DNA from 3 places in the Pseudomonas sp. S2_H01 genome. Region 3 is predicted to be linked to each of the others. Evidence: riboswitches for the same ligand, from Rfam matches in the RefSeq annotation. Region 3 holds a riboswitch; each other region holds the start of a gene.
What was found. A riboswitch is a leader RNA that binds a small molecule or an ion and turns the genes downstream of it on or off. The one in region 3 is predicted to bind cobalamin.
Positions count from the first base shown of each region.

Region 1 (3,272 bases), 140 kb from region 3:
TTGTCCTTTGATCACCGTGCGGGACAGTGCGTCAGCGGCGATCATGAACAGTGCGCCGCTCAAGGCACTCAGCGGCAGCAGACGGCCATGGCGGACGCCCGTGACCATGCGCACGGCGTGGGGGACGACCAGCCCGACAAACCCGATCGAACCGACGATGGACACCATGACGGCGGTAATCAGTGCGGTGGTCGCGATAAGTGAGGCCTGCACCCGGCGCACGGGAATGCCGAGGGACGCCGCCGAGTCGGCGCCAAAGGTGAACGCGTCCAGTGAGCGGCGATGCCACAAGCAAACCACCAGGCCGAATAGCACAACGGGCACCGCCAGGCTCACCGACGACCAGCGCACGCCGCTGAGGTTGCCGAGCAGCCAGAACAGGATGCCGCGCGCCTGTTCGGCGTTGGCGGAGCGGGTGATCAGAAAGGACGTGAGGGCGTTGAACAACTGTGAGCCGGCAATGCCCGCCAGGATGATCTGTCCGGCCGCCGTCTGGCCGCGAGAGGCGCGGGCAAGCAAGGCCACCAGTGCAAAGGCGGCCATTGCGCCGGCGAAGGCACCGGTGGAGAGGGAAATCGCCCCGGCGCCCACACCGATGATTGCCACCAGGACAGCGCCGGTGGAGGCACCCGCCGATATGCCCAGCAGATAAGGGTCGGCCAGCGGATTGCGCAGCAGCGATTGCAGCACCACGCCGGAAATCGCCAGCCCTGCGCCACACGCCGCCGCGACGATGGCGCGGGTCAGGCGGTAGTTCCAGACGATACCTTCATCGATGGGGTCTACCAGGTAACCGGCTGCCCACAGCTTGTTTGCCAACACCTGAGCGATGACAGGCAGGCTGATCGACGTCTCGCCAATCGCGACGCCCGCCATGATCGCCAGGCACAGCACGGCGCTGACCCACAGGCCGTGGCCCAGCAATCGACCCACACGCATACGGTTCATGGCGCAGGAGTGGCGCTTTGAACGGCAGCGCCGAGTTGCTCGATGCCGTCGAACAGCCGCACACTGGATTCCATCGCGCTGGCGTCCATGATCACGATGCGATCGTGCTTCACCGCGTCCATGTTGCGCGTCACCGGATCGGATGTGAGAAACGCCAGTTTCTTCTCATGATCGTCGGCCGGGAAACGGCGACGATCCATCCGAGCGATCACCAGGATGGTCGGGTTGGCCTTGGCGATGGTTTCCCAGCCGACGGTGGGCCACTCTTCATCGGAATCAATGACATTGCGCATGCCCAGCGTGTCGAGCATGAAATTGGGAATGCCCTTGCGGCCCGCGACAAAAGGATCGGAGTTGAGGTCAGGGCTGGAGAACCAGAACACCGCCGAAACGTTGTGGCTGCCTTGGGTTTTCGCCTGTTCGACGGCCTTGGCCAGACGCGCCTGATAGCCCGTGATCAGCTGTTGGCCGCGATCCTGCACGTCGAAGATCATGGCCAGTTGAGCCAGGGTCTTGTACAGCGTCTCGACTTTAAAGGCCGCCAGGCGCGTGCCATCGGCGCCGACCCGATTGTTCTTGCCCTCACAGTCGGAAGGCAGGATGTAGGTCGGGATGTTCAGGTCGTGAAACTGTTGTCGGGTGCCGACCGCGCCTTGAGGGCCGACCATCCACTCGAACTGCACCGGGACGAAATCCGGGCGTTTGCCGGTCACGGACTCGAAGCTGGGCGTGTTGTCGGCCAAACGGGCAATGTGGTCGTTGGCGTCCTTGAATTGAGGCAGTACGTCGTTGAACCACAACGATGTGCCGATCACCTGTTGGCTGAGGCCCAAGGCGTAAAGCATTTCCGTTGCGGCCTGGCCAATGGTCACGGTTTTTTGCGGTGGCTGGGCGAACGTCAGCGGCACGCCGCAATTGTCGACCGTCAGCGGGTACTGCGTTGACGCGGCGAGGAGGGGGCTCGAGAGCATCAGACCGGTGAGCAACAACGAAAGGCGGCGCAGCGACATGAGCGGGATCTCCAGTAAACCTGATGGCCGAAAGGGCAGGTACTGGAAAGCACATCCCGGCTCGCCGCTGAAAAGACAGGGCAAGTGCAGATCACGCCAACGAAGGCGCGCACGGGTGTCCTTCCCGGACACCCCGCCGGTGAATGATTGACGCTTGCCGGCAGGTCTCCTGACTGGCGCGTCCTCGCCAGGCTTCAGCCTTCCCGGGCTGACCCAGTGGCATTCTTGAAGCAGGGCTCAGCGCCTACAGTTGCGGGGACAGTTCCATTTGAGCCTGACAGAGCAGGGCTCGTGGATTCCCTATTAATTCCGAGTGGAAACCGGCGGCGGGGATACTAAACGATTCGCTGGCGTGAGGCGAATGCACCGCCGATCTATCGCTCAACGACCCTTCAATCCTGCAGACGAAACGGCCAGCCAACGACTTTCTTCGGCCGCGGTGTGGCGTAAGTGCGGACTTTCGAGGTCTTGAGGCCCAGACGCACCAGCGATTCGGCCAGTGCCACGGCCGCCGTCACGCCGTCGACCACCGGAACGCCGGCGCGGTCGCGAATCATCTGGTCCAGGCCGGCCATCCCGCCGCAGCCCAGGCAGATCACTTCGGCTTTATCTCGCGTGACCGCTTCAACCGCCTGTTCGGCGATGGCTTCCAGGGCGCGGTCCGGCTTTTCCTCCAATTCCAGCACGCTCATGCCGCTGGCGCGTACCGAGGCGCAACGCTCGAAGACACCCGCCAGTTTCAACCGGTCTTCGATCAACGGCACCGCCCGATCCAGCGTGGTCACCACCGAGTACTTGTGGCCCAACAGCATCGCCAGGCTCGCAGCCGCCTCGGTGATGTCCACCACGGGCACTTCCAGCAGCTCCTGCAGGCCTTCGCGCCCGTGCTCGCCATAGCCGGCCTGAATCACCGCATCGTAGGGCTGGTCGTAGGACAGCACCCGGTCCATCACCGCGATGGCCGCCAGGTAGCTTTCGAAGTTGCCTTCCACCGACTCCGCACCGAAGCGCGGCGTCAGCCCGATGATTTCCGTTCCGGGCGAGGCAACGCTGCGGGCCTGCTCGGCGATGGTCTGAGTCATCGATTCGGTGGTGTTCACGTTGACGATCAAAATACGCATGGGTGGACGTCTCTCGCTTGCGATCAATGCTGGGTGTTTTGCACGGCAATGGCCTGGCCACTGACGTCTTTGAAGGTCTTGCGCCGGTCGGCCAGCAACAGGTACAGCGCTGCGCCAATGGCGGCGCCCATCAGCCAGGAGAACGGCGACACCGAATCAAAGGCCGGGACCAGCGCGGTAATCGTGGAAATGA
Region 1 is NZ_CP162756.1:5,959,923-5,963,194, reverse strand. Features, by position in the region: gene AB4N84_RS26600 (FecCD family ABC transporter permease) at 1-939, opposite strand, end outside; gene AB4N84_RS26595 (ABC transporter substrate-binding protein) at 945-1,958, opposite strand; cobalamin riboswitch at 2,101-2,298, opposite strand; gene AB4N84_RS26590 (aspartate/glutamate racemase family protein) at 2,351-3,079, opposite strand; gene AB4N84_RS26585 (NCS1 family nucleobase:cation symporter-1) at 3,103-3,272, opposite strand, start outside.
Region 1: linked by a shared signal. The riboswitch ahead of AB4N84_RS26595 (ABC transporter substrate-binding protein) and the one ahead of cobW (cobalamin biosynthesis protein CobW) in region 3 are both predicted to bind cobalamin.

Region 2 (3,272 bases), 2.1 Mb from region 3:
AATCCATGCCGTTGGGATTGCGCAGGCCCGAGGCAAAGATGCGGTGGTTGCCGGTCGCGGCGTCGACTTCCCAGATCGCCGCGCGGCCTTCTTCCGCGTCGAGCCCGTTTTCGCCGACATTGCTGTTTGAGCCCACGGTCACGTACAACTTGCTGCCGTCCTTGCTGGCGATGACGTTCTTGGTCCAGTGGTGGTTGATCGTGCCGCCCGGCAAATCCGTGACTTTCAGCGGTTCGCCCTTGATCGACGTCTCGCCCGGTTCGTAGTTGAAGCGCAACAGGCGGTCAGTGTCGGCGACATAGAAGTTGTTGCCGACCAGGGTCATGCCAAACGGCGAATTGAGGTGATCGATGAACACGGTGCGGGTTTCGGCAACGCCGTCGTGGTCCTTGTCGCGCAGCAGGGTGATGCGGTTGGCGCTCGGAACGCCTGCGCCGGCCCGCCCCATGACTTTCTTCATGACCCAGCCGCGAATGCCCTTGCCGTCGTCAGGCTTGGGCGGGGCGTTGGTTTCCGCCACCAGCACGTCGCCATTGGGCAACACATACAGCCAGCGAGGGTGATCGAGGTTCTCCGCGAACGCCGCGACCTGTGTGCCGGGTGCCGCGACCGGTTTGGCGCCCGCCGGCCAGCCAACGGCCGGGGCGATGTTCACGGTAGGGATCAGGGTCTTGTTCGGTTCGGGGAGCTTGGGCGAAGGGCCGGTGCCGTCCGAAACCTGCAACCTTGACGACTCGCCGCATGCGGCGAGCCCTGCGGCGACCAACAGTAAAACCACCATCTGGGGTCTGAGTTTGAACATGATCGATCTCCGCTTGCTCGCAGTGAGGCATCTGGCAGTCATGCATAGGCATGTATAGGAATAGAGACGTGGCTGAGCGGTGGGTTCAACCGCTCACTCAATTGCTGCATGGCGTGCCGCTTTGATTGACGCTCTGGAGTCAACCCTCTAACCTTCGCCGATTGTTTCAGGTGCCCGCGACCACGGTCGTTCAACAGGGTGAAACAGGGAAGCCGGTGCGCGCATTTCACGCTCAATCCCGGCGCTGCCTCCGCAACGGTAAATGAGTAAGGTCACGCACGATGCCACTGTGTTCATGGAACATGGGAAGGCGCGTGGCTTGTGTTTCAACTCATGAGTCCGGAGACCGGCCTGATCCATTCAAACAGCATCACGGAGGGCGATGCTCTGCGCAGGCTCGGGCGTTTAGCGCCCGGCGCCTGCTGTCAGTCTTTGCCTGTGCCCTCCGTTTGCCACACTTGCCCTCAAGCGGAGAGCTGAGATGAGCGAATCCCCCGAACGTGACGAACGCCACCTGGCGCGCATGCTGCGCAAAAAGGCGGTGATGGACGAGCGCATTGCCAGCGCCCCGAATGAATGTGGCCTGCTGTTGGTGTTGACCGGCAACGGCAAGGGCAAAAGCAGTTCCGCCTTCGGCATGCTGGCGCGGGCGATGGGCCACGGCATGCAGTGCGGCGTGGTGCAGTTCATCAAAGGTCGCAATGCCACGGGCGAAGAACTGTTCTTCCGCCGCTTTCCCGAGCAAGTGCGTTATCACGTGATGGGCGAGGGTTTTACCTGGGAAACGCAGGATCGCCAGCGCGACATCGCCGCCGCCGAAGCCGCCTGGGTCGTCACCCGGCAGATGCTCAAGGACCCGAGCATCGGTCTGGTGGTCCTCGACGAACTGAACATTGCCCTCAAGCACGGTTACCTCGACCTGGAGCAGGTCCTCAGCGACCTGCAAGCGCGCCCGCCCATGCAGCATGTGGTGATCACTGGCCGTGGCGCCAAGCAGGAGTTGATCGACCTTTCCGACACCGTGTCCGACATCGGCGTGGTGAAGCATGCGTTCCAGGCCGGTATCAAGGCGCAGAAGGGCATCGAATTGTGAGTGAGCGTCAGCCTCGGCAATGCCCGGCGGTGTTGATCGCCGCGCCTGCGTCCGGTCAGGGCAAAACCACGGTCACCGCGGCACTGGCGCGGCTGCATCGCAATCAGGGTCGTAAGGTTCGTGTCTTCAAATGCGGACCGGATTTTCTGGACCCGATGATTCTCGAGCGCGCCAGCGGCAACCCGGTGTACCAACTGGACATGTGGATGGTCGGCGAAGACGAGAGCCGTCGTCTGCTGTGGGAAGCGGCCGCCGACGCTGACCTGATTCTCATCGAAGGGGTCATGGGGCTGTTTGACGGCACCCCGTCCAGCGCTGACCTGGCCAGGCACTTCGGCGTGCCGGTGCTGGGCGTGATCGATGGCACGGCCATGGCGCAAACTTTCGGCGCGCTGGCGCTGGGGTTGGCGCGTTATCAACCGGATTTGCCGTTCGCCGGTGTGCTGGCCAATCGGGTCGGGACAGTGCGTCACGCACAACTGCTCGAAGGCAGCCTGACCGAAGGCTTGCGCTGGTATGGCGCACTGTCGCGGGAAACCGGCATCGAACTGCCAAGCCGCCATTTGGGGTTGGTGCAGGCCAGTGAGCTGAACGATCTGGACGTGCGTCTGGACGCTGCCGCCGATGCGCTGGCCAGCACCTGTGATGCGACGCTGCCGCCTGCCGTGACGTTCTCGGCGCCTGATTTCGTGCAGGCCGAGCCCTTGCTGGCGGGCGTGCGCATCGCCATTGCCCATGACGAAGCCTTCGCGTTCACCTACGGCGCCAGCCTTGATGTGCTGCGTGCGATGGGGGCTGAACTGTCGTTCTTTTCGCCGATTCGGGACACGCAGATCCCTGACGCTCACAGCCTGTATCTCCCCGGCGGATACCCCGAATTGCACCATGTGGCGCTGGGGCAGAACGTCCCGATGCTCGACGCGATCCGTGCCCATCACGCCGCAGGCAAACCGTTGCTCGCCGAGTGTGGCGGCATGCTGTACCTGCTGAATGCGCTGACCGATGTCGATGGCCAACGGGCGAAACTGGTGGGTTTGCTCGACGGCGAGGCGGTGATGCAGAAACGTCTGGCGGCCTTGGCGTTGCAAGCGGTGGAACTGCCGGAAGGCACGCTGCGTGGGCACACCTATCACCACTCGCTGACCAGCACCGAACTGACCCCGATTGCCCGTGGCGTCAGCCCCAACGGCGGTCGCGGCGCCGAGGCAGTGTATCGAGAGGGCCGAATGACGGCTTCGTACGTGCACTTTTATTTCCCGTCGAATCCCCAGGCGATGGCGGCGCTCTTACGGCCATGAATAGCGCTCTGACATTTTCCATCGCCACCCTTATGCGGTCTGGTTGTAGGAACGCTGGGCCCTGTGGGAGCGAATTCAT
Region 2 is NZ_CP162756.1:4,036,470-4,039,741, forward strand. Features, by position in the region: gene AB4N84_RS18110 (PQQ-dependent sugar dehydrogenase) at 1-802, opposite strand, end outside; cobalamin riboswitch at 954-1,171, shown strand; gene cobO (cob(I)yrinic acid a,c-diamide adenosyltransferase) at 1,284-1,895, shown strand; gene AB4N84_RS18120 (cobyrinate a,c-diamide synthase) at 1,892-3,193, shown strand.
Region 2: linked by a shared signal. The riboswitch ahead of cobO (cob(I)yrinic acid a,c-diamide adenosyltransferase) and the one ahead of cobW (cobalamin biosynthesis protein CobW) in region 3 are both predicted to bind cobalamin.

Region 3 (3,272 bases):
GGACGCTTTACTCGACACCATCGCCGAGGCCCGGGAAGAGGGTTACAGCAGCATTGAGGGTGAGTATTTTCTGGGAGACATCAGCCTGGCAGCGCCGATTGTCGATGCGGGTGGCACGCCGTTGGGTGCAATCAACATCTCGGTACCGGCCAGCCGCTGGAGTTTCCAGGACGCGCGCAAAGCCTTTGGTCCTTCGCTGATTCACACGGCGCATGCCATCTCCAGCGCGGGTTGGAGTCAGCGGGCGGGTGGTTTTCGTTGATGGCTGTCGGGATTTGCCGTTCGCAGGATTTACGGCAACTGCATGACCTGTGAGAACGCGATTGGTCTGGGCGGCATTCCGTGGAAGGTGGTGGGCCAGATACCTCTACGGTGAATGATCCTCCGCATTCGTCAGCAAGCTGACTCCCACAGATTTCAGGCCTACCAGGACACCCAGCGTGCCCGTTGACGCGGAGCGTCGATCGCTGCGTGACCACGCGGAGCGTGGGAACGATCACTAGATTCATGGATGTCCGCTGTGCTCTTGATTCTGCCGAAGGCGTAGGAGTCCGGCTTGTCCGACGATCTGCTGCTAAGCAGTAGCAAAACTAAATTCCTTTGGCAGTGTCAGGCAGAACGCATTCACAGGGTTGGCTGCCGGTTCCCGTCAGATCGCGGGATGCGGCCCAGACACAAACCACGCTCCTACAGGTCTCGCGTCGCCCTGATCTCCCTGATTCTGTTCTGCTGGTGATTTTGCTCTTCGACATCAATGGTCCAAACACTGCAAAACGGGACTTGGGTGCAGGCTGAAAAATGCCCCCACGTACACCGTTTGCTCGTTGACCTTCGCCTGACCACTGCGTAGCCTTGCGCACTTGAGGTTCGCCGGCTCGGGTTTCCTGACACCGGCGCTAAGAAGGGAATGCGGTACATGCCGCAGCTGCCCCCGCAACTGTAAACGGTCATGTTCATTGCACAGCCACTGCGCGAGCGGGAAGGCGTGATGAACGCGAGCGGCCTGACGATCGTGTCAGCCACTTCGCCGCCGTGAGCCAGGAGACCTGCCTCGAAGACGGGCCTGCTTTGAGCAAGGCCCTGCGAATTCTCATTACAACCGGGCGGGGTGATCCGGTGGCGAATCGAATGGCGAGCCTGTCGACCTCGACGGCTGCGCGGTTCTCGTCCTGCTTGCCCGCCGCTACGCCATAGGGCATCCGATGAAAACACTGGCCAAACTTCCTGTCACCATCGTCACCGGTTTTCTCGGTTCGGGCAAAACCACCCTGTTGCGTCACATGCTCGACAACGCCGAAGGGCGCCGTATCGCGGTGATCGTCAACGAGTTCGGCGAGCTGGGCATCGACGGCGAAATCCTCAAGCAATGCACCATCGGCTGCACCGAAGAAGAAGCCAACGGTCGCGTCTATGAACTCGCCAACGGCTGCCTGTGCTGCACCGTCCAGGAAGAGTTCTTCCCGGTGATGCAGGAACTGGTTGCCCGCCGTGGTGATCTGGACCATATCCTCATCGAAACCTCCGGCCTTGCTCTGCCAAAACCGCTGGTTCAAGCCTTCCAGTGGCCTGAGATCCGCAACGCCTGCACCGTTGACGCCGTCATCACCGTGGTCGACAGCCCGGCCGTCGTTGCGGGTACGTTCGCGGCATTTCCGGATCAGGTCGATGCGCAGCGCAAACTCGATCCGAACCTGGACCACGAGTCCCCGTTGCACGAGCTGTTCGCCGACCAACTGGCGAGCGCCGACCTGGTCATTCTCAACAAGGCCGACATGCTCGACGCTCACGCATTGGCCGCGGTGCGCGCTGAAGTTGCCGAAGAACTGCCGCCTGCCGTGAAAGTCATCGAAGCCAGCAAGGGCCAGTTGCCCATCAGCGTCCTGTTGGGTCTGGGCGCCGAGTCCGAGCTGCACATCGACGGGCGCAAGACGCACCACGATCATCACGAGGGCGATGACCACGACGATCACGACCATGACGCGTTCGATTCGATTTCCATCTCGCTGCCGCAAGCCGATGAAGCGCTGCTGCTCGACGCCTTGACCCAGGCGGTCGTTCAGCACGGCATTCTGCGCGTCAAAGGGTTCGCCGCGATTCCCGGCAAACCGATGCGTTTGTTGGTGCAGGGCGTCGGCACCCGGTTCGACAAGCACTTCGACCGCGCCTGGAAGGCCGACGAAGAGCGTCTGACCCATCTGGTGCTGATTGGCCAGGCACTCGACGCGGACGTGCTTGAGGCCCAGTTGCGCGCTGCCGTCACGTCGGCCGAGATCAAAGGCTAAGCCATGCACCTGCTGCGCACCCAGCCCGGTGGCTTTGTCCCCGACGACAGCATCGCTGACCTTGGGCAAACCCCCGCCGAGCTGGTGATTCTGTGCAGCGGCGATTCCCATCTGGCGTTGCTCGCGGAAACCGCGCAGCAATTGCCGGACGATTACCCCAGCCTGCGTCTGGCCAACCCCATGCAGGTGCAGAACCATGCGTCGGTGGACCTTTACGTCGATGAAGTGCTGCGTCATGCCAAGGTCATTCTCATTTCCTTGCACGGCGGCATCGGTTACTGGCGTTACGGCGTCGAGCGACTGGTGGAACTGGCGGCGAAGGGTGTGAAACTGATTCTGGTCCCCGGCGACGATCGCCCTGATCCAGAGCTCAGCGACCTGAGCACTGAGCCCGCCGAAGACCGGGACCGGCTCTGGCATTACTTGCGCCAGGGCGGCAAGCAGAATGCGCTGGCGTTGTTCCGGTGCATCGCCAGTCGGTGGCTGGCGCGCGATTATGCGTGGGATGAGCCACAGACGTTGCCGCGCACGGCGATTTATCACCCGACCAAGGCCCAGGCCGGTGTGGCTGACTGGCAAGCCGACTGGCGTACGGATCACCCGGTGGCGGCGGTGTTGTTTTACCGCTCGCACCTGCAGGCGGCCAACACCGGTTTCATTGATGTCTTCTGCGAGCGGTTGTTGGCGCAAGGCTTGAACCCGCTGCCCATCGCCGTTGCCAGCCTGAAAGAGCCAGCATGCCTGGCCGCCGTGCAGGACTGGCTGGACGAGACAGCGTGTGAGGTCATCCTCAACACCACCGGGTTTGCCCAGTCGAGCCCTGAAGCACCGCATTTGCGCCCGTTCCGGCGCAATATTCCGGTGATTCAGGCGATCTGCGCGCAGGACAACGAACCGGCCTGGCAGGCCAGCGAGCAAGGGCTTGGCTCCCGGGATCTGGCGATGCACATTGCGTTGCCGGAGCTGGACGGACGCATCATCAGCCGCCCG
Region 3 is NZ_CP162756.1:6,101,491-6,104,762, reverse strand. Features, by position in the region: gene AB4N84_RS27240 (IclR family transcriptional regulator) at 1-262, shown strand, start outside; cobalamin riboswitch at 853-1,068, shown strand; gene cobW (cobalamin biosynthesis protein CobW) at 1,203-2,282, shown strand; gene cobN (cobaltochelatase subunit CobN) at 2,286-3,272, shown strand, end outside.